One region of the Psychrobacillus sp. FSL W7-1457 genome, then DNA from elsewhere that is predicted to be linked to it. Evidence: riboswitches for the same ligand, from Rfam matches in the RefSeq annotation. Region 1 holds a riboswitch; the other holds the start of a gene.
What was found. A riboswitch is a leader RNA that binds a small molecule or an ion and turns the genes downstream of it on or off. The one in region 1 is predicted to bind cobalamin.
Positions count from the first base shown of each region.

Region 2: it holds a riboswitch for cobalamin, as region 1 does, so the genes downstream of both, NSQ95_RS01215 (ribonucleoside-diphosphate reductase subunit alpha) here and NSQ95_RS19070 (hypothetical protein) in region 1, are expected to answer to the same signal.

Region 1 is NZ_CP151993.1:3,867,913-3,871,126, reverse strand. It holds gene NSQ95_RS19085 (metal ABC transporter ATP-binding protein) at 1-40, opposite strand, end outside; gene NSQ95_RS19080 (zinc ABC transporter substrate-binding protein) at 52-969, opposite strand; gene NSQ95_RS19075 (hypothetical protein) at 1,284-1,460, shown strand; gene NSQ95_RS19070 (hypothetical protein) at 1,811-2,029, opposite strand; cobalamin riboswitch at 2,256-2,442, opposite strand; gene NSQ95_RS19065 (MFS transporter) at 2,542-3,214, shown strand, end outside.
Region 2 is NZ_CP151993.1:226,885-230,098, forward strand. It holds gene NSQ95_RS01205 (DUF2569 family protein) at 1-133, opposite strand, end outside; gene NSQ95_RS01210 (DUF2569 domain-containing protein) at 158-682, opposite strand; cobalamin riboswitch at 886-1,065, shown strand; gene NSQ95_RS01215 (ribonucleoside-diphosphate reductase subunit alpha) at 1,230-3,214, shown strand, end outside.

The sequences.
Region 1 (3,214 bases):
CGTAAGCAACAGATAAATCCCTTACCTGTAATGCGTTCATTTCTTTGCCTCCTATTTAAGTGAATCTACAATTGTATTGACATTATGCGTATACATTCCTATATAAGTGCCATCCTCTGTGCCTTCTGCACCCATCGCATCCGAATATAGCTCCCCACCAATTTTTATCGTATGCCCTTTTTCCTTTGCACCCTCAATCACGGCATTCATCGCTTTATCTGAGACACTGGATTCTATAAATACTGCTTTGATATTTTGCTCTACTAAAAAATTTACAATGTTCTGTATATCCTTTAATCCGTATTCTGCTTCCGTACTGAGACCTTGTAATCCCCGTACTTCCAGTCCATTGCTTTTACCAAAATATTTAAAGGCATCATGAGCGGTAACAAGCACTCGTTGCTCTTCAGGTATTTCACTAATCCGTTTCTTCGTCCATTCATCTAATTGATCTAGTTCATCAAAGAACTTTGTTTCATTTTCTAAGAATTGATCTTTGTTAGAGGAAAATTCCTCGACGAGTGCTTTTGTTATTTCATGGGTAGCTATTTTCCAAACCTCAATATCGAACCAAATATGTGGATCAAATAATTCTGGATGAGCTTCGTCATTTAATATTCTATCCTTTGGAACAGCTTCTCCAATTGCCACTACTGATTTCTCCTTTTGCATTTTCTCAAAAATATCACTCATCTTCCCCTCAAGTTCTAGGCCATTATAAAAGATGATATCTGCATCTTCTAATACTTGTAGGTCCCCTTGTGTTGCCTTGTAAAGATGTGGATCTACACCTGGCCCCATTAAGGATTTAACCACCACATAATCGCCGGCAATCTTTTTAACCGCATCTCCAATTTGACCCGTAGTTGTGACTACTAGGGGCTTATCGTCATTAGCCTTCCCGGAATTATTGTCACTACAGCCAACCAATAAAAAACTCGCAATCAAAAAAACAAAGAACTTTTTCACTTAGCACACTCCTTTTCCTTTGTTATAAATTATTTCCTTAAGGAAACTTTTAGAATAAAAAAATATAATTTTCTTTCGTGATAATAAATTTCCTTAAGGAAAGATTTGTTCAATAGGTTAACATTTCGATTTTGAATTGTCAAACTAATTTATGTAAAATTGAAAAAAATGTGACTACATAATTTATGGGCACTATTCTCAAATTAAATAATATCGGTTACTGATTTTTTACAGTTCTTAAGAAAACGATTTTTTCGTATGACTTTTAGACAAGTGCTATACTGTAGAAACAATGATAGTGGGGAGGTAATGATATGCAATATTCAAAATCTAAAATGGAAGAGCTTGTGAAGTTTAGTCCAGACTTAGCAAAAAGATTGAAGGAAGTAATGAAGGAGCATGACTTAGAAAAAAGTTTTGCTTTGAAAGCTTTGTACCATTCAGAAGTAAAAGACGGCGGGAAATATCAAAGGGATTACCAGGATCTTTAAACTTGAGAAAAAGGAGGCTGGGTCAAACCTCTCCTCCAAATAAAAAGCCTCGAAAATTTTTACGAACTAGTAAAGTTTTTGGGCTCATATTCCATGATTTACAGTTGTTTTCCGTTACGGCAGAATCATTTCGGGGGAATGACTTCCATCTCCTCGTTGTTGTCTCCTCCTCTACAAACAACTAGAATAGAGAAATTCCTTAGAAGGAAGTATCTAGCAAAAAAATAGTAAAACGTGAAATCAAATAGACGATTTCACGTTTTTTATTTATTGATTAGTTATGTACCAAGCACTCTTTATGGAATCCTTTTAACACATGTAGCTGTCAAAAGGATGAATACTCCTAAGACTTACTCTTCTTTTTGTCCAGAAATCTCATTTTTCATTTGATGGTGTGCATCCATTAAATGACGATGCATAATTTTTTTTTCCTCTATGCTCGAGGTTGAATTAAGCTCAATGTCTTTTTTCAATTCCTCAAAGGTAGACTGTAGTGATATTGATGTATTTGTAACATGGTTTGTCATTAATACTTGTCTAAAGTATGCAATATAAATATCTTTTTTCATTTAAAAATTCCTCTCTTTTGTACGTAAAAAAGCATCCTCTTTTTTATAAAAGAAGATGCTAGTTAGTATAATTTTTTGATCAGTACGATTAGAAACTTAATAAAATCCACTATGAAAACAGGACCGTAGTAGCCCCTGTAATTTTATTGTGTTTTTCGTACGACAGTAATTTCAAGCAATTGCTTGTTCATAGCTGACTTAACACCCTCCTATCCGCGTAGGTTTTCGGTGTGTACTTGAAATAGGCAGGTCTCCTGGCTCATGTTCATAGCTCTTCTTTCCTTCCCGTTGTTACACAGTGGTTTATAAAGAATCGCTCCCATTTACAGTTGCGGGACAGCGTCGGTCTTTCACCGAACTTCCCTTTTAAGTTCTTTTGCTGACAAAAGAACACCTAAATCTACACATTATTTAATTGTTCTTTCAATATAACATAAAATTTATTCAATGTAGCAAATTTGGATAAGCGACAGGTTGCACCTCTTTTTATAATCATTGGAGAGGTGAGGTAAATGTTTTTGAATAGAACAAGGGATTCCTATCAGCTGTATATTTTTATTTGCTTTGTATCGCAATTATTTTTTACGTATATATTTACAGTCAGCTTGTTGTATCACGTGAGCGTAGTTAAGCTGGATCCGTTGCAACTTGTATTGGTGGGAACGGTACTAGAGTTATCTGTATTTCTATTTGAAATTCCAACAGGAGTGGTATCCGACTTGAAGAGCCGAAAGCTGTCCATTATTATTGGGTATTTTTTAATAGGAATAGGTTTTTTATTAGAGGGATTGTTTCCCTACTTTTCGATAGTTTTATTGGCCCAAGTGGCGTGGGGGATAGGTTATACCTTTACAAGTGGATCTCAGCAAGCTTGGATTGCAGATGAAATAGGAGAAGAAAAAGCTTCTATGGCATATCTGAGGGGAGCAAAGGCTGGGAATTTGGGTCAACTAGTAGCCATACCGTTAAGTATTTTAACCGGTTATTACATGATTAATCTACCTATTATTATTGGAGGCCTTTGTATGATAGGCTTGGCTACTATTCTTATAGTCTTTATGAAAGAGGAGCATTTTAAACCAATTGAAAGAACGGATAGAATCACTACATTTGAGGCTATGAAACAGAATGTAAGTAAGATTATTCTTTTTTCCAAAACTAGCTTTATACTACGTATGCTCTTTC
Region 2 (3,214 bases), 310 kb from region 1:
TTATTACGTGGCTGAAAAATCTAAGTAAATAGTGAAATGGTGCAAATAGCAAACCGATCAAGGGCAGAATTAGCCAACCATTAATTCCTGAGGGTCCATTATGTGGTTGTATAGATACATTAGTAACAGTCATTGAGAACTACCTCCTATCGTATGTTTACTTTACAAATGTATTCTTTACTCTCTTGGATTTACTAAAATAAGTAATCCAAATCGAGGTACTTACCATAGCCCGTATTACATTAAACATATAGTGCTGGGACGTTAAAGGATCGGGTTCAAACACACTCTCTACGATTTGCAAATTTATATAGCCTATGAGAATATCTAATATTAGTATTGTGGTAAGATAGGTGATCATTACTCTAGGGAAAATGGTTTTGTTTTTAAAGAAAAGAATGAGTAATACGATAACTAAAGAATTTTGAGCAAGGTAAATGATGAGATCTATTATTACAATTGGGCCAAATAAAGGGTGGTAATACTCTCCACTCCTACTAGTTATACTCTCCCAACTTTCAGCTGTTAAAAATGGGAAAACATCGGTCACCAGATATGCAAAAGTAACAAAGGGTGTGGTAATAAGTCCGATAAGTGGAAGTATCAGCCAGCCACCAATACCAACTGGTCCTTGGGGTAATAAGTCCTTAGAGGTCGACCTCGCGGAATTGCTTGCAATCATATTTAACACTCTCCTAAAATTAAGATATTTTACCATTTTTATAGGTCGCTATAATTATAATATACAGAAAATATTGGATTCGCAATTTTGTGACAGAGTTATTCTGAAAATAAGATGTAAGACCTAACTCATAGTCTTTTTACCTATGTACAAGTTTAAACACAATATGTTAGGGTATATAAGTAATCAAAACACAATATATAGTATTTATACGATGAAAAGGTACCGTTATGGTTTAAAAGGGAATTCGGTGAAAGACCGAAGCTGTCCCCGCAACTGTAAGTGTAGACGACTGTTGAATATGCCACTGCGATATTTCGTGGGAAGGCCAGCAGAAGGGAGAAACACGAGCCAGTAGACCTGCCTTTTTATCGGTGAAGCAACACTTTCTTCGGGGGTTGAGAGGTGGGGGCGAGAGACTCTATCTTAAAACGAACGATATGTCTTGTTGTTTCCTACTTTAAAATCATGAGCGATGACTCAGCCGAAGAGGCTGGAGGCATCGCTTTTTTTGTATATAAAAAATAGGGAGGAATTTGAATTGGCAATTATTACGAATACAGAAAAACAGCAGGTATTACAGCAGTTAATAGTAGAATTTGGAGAAGAAAAGATAGCGCCCTTAGTTAAGTCGCATCACAAGTGGTTACAAAAACACCCGGAAGGCACAATTGCTGCTTGGTCTAAAGCTATGTCTCTAGATGCACTAAGCTTTTTAGATGAACAGGAGCCATTTTGGACATTTGTAGCCTCAAGAATATATTTAGCAGAAGTCTATTCACAGCAAGCCGAACGCAGAAACACAACCGCAGATGCCGTCTATACAAAATTTGCAGAGAACGTACGGATCCTTGCTAAAAAGGGAATATATAATCCCTCTATTATGGAAAGTTATTCGAATGAGGAGTTAGAGCAGCTAGGAAATCTCCTTGTCGCAAAAAGAGATTTCCTATTTACCTATATAGCCTTAAAAACTCTTTTAGATCGCTATGTAGCGAAGGATTTTAATAAGAATATTGTAGAGTTGCCACAAGAACGCTGGCTTGTTATAGCTATGACACTTATGAAGGACGAAAAAGTAAACCGTCTTGAAAAAATAAAAGAAGCTTATTGGGCGATGAGCAATTTATATATGACGGTTGCAACTCCAACTTTATCTAATGCTGGGAAGCCGCATGGACAGCTCTCTAGCTGCTTTATTGACACTGTAGATGATAGTCTGCAAGGTATTTACGACAGTAATACAGACGTAGCTACTCTATCTAAATTTGGAGGGGGTATCGGTGTATATATGGGGAAGGTGCGTAGCCGTGGCTCTTCTATTCGAGGATTCGTGGGAGCATCTAGTGGAGTTCTACCTTGGATTAAACAGTTAAATAATACGGCAGTCAGCGTCGATCAGCTTGGCCAACGACAAGGAGCAGTAGCTGTTTACTTGGATGCTTGGCATAAGGATATTTTTACTTTTTTAGACTTACGCCTAAACAATGGAGATGATCGCCTTCGAGCGCATGATATTTTCACAGGTATATGCTTGCCGGATTTATTCATGGAGAGGGTTGATGCAAGAGAAGAATGGCATTTGTTTGATCCGCATGAGGTTCGTCAGGTAATGGGTTATTCTTTGGAGGATTTCTACGATGAGAAACGAGGAGAAGGATCATTCCGAGAAAAATACGAGGAATGTGTGAATGACCAACGCCTATCGCGAGAAACTGTACAAGCAATCGACTTGATGAAAAGAATTATGAGGTCTCAGTTAGAGACAGGGGTGCCATATATGTTTTACCGAGATGAAGTAAATCGGAGCAACCCAAATAAGCATGAAGGAATGGTCTATAGTAGTAACCTCTGCACAGAAATTTTTCAAAACCAGAGCGCAACAACTTTTGAATCGATCCAGTTAGAGGATGATGTTATTGTCACACGCAGAAAACCTGGGGACTTTGTTGTTTGTAACTTATCCTCTATTAACTTAGGAAAGGCTGTACCAGCAAATGTATTAGAAAGACTGATAAACATTCAAGTACGCATGCTAGATAATGTAATCGATTTAAATATGATTCCTGTGCCCCAGGCAGAGCGCACAAATGCAAGGTATCGAGGTATTGGTCTTGGTACATTTGGATGGCATCATTTGCTCGCACTTAAGCAGATTCGTTGGGAGTCAGAGGAAGCGGTTGAACTTGCGGATAAATTATACGAAAGAATTGCATATTTAACTATTCAGGCATCCTCAAGTCTTGCTAAGGAAAAGGGAGCTTATCCTTTATTCGAAGGTTCGGAATGGCAAACAGGTGCTTATTTTGAAAAGCGTCAGTATGAAGGAGACGAATGGAATAAGCTTCGCAGAAAGGTCGCAGAAGTAGGTCTTAGAAATGGTTATTTAATGGCAGTTGCTCCTAATTCATCGACTTCTATTTTAGCGGGAAGTACTGCTAGTATTGATCCGATTTTCCAGAAGTCTTATGCAGAAGAGAAGAAGGATTATAAAATTCCTGTTACAGTGCCAGATTTAAATTCAGAGACTAC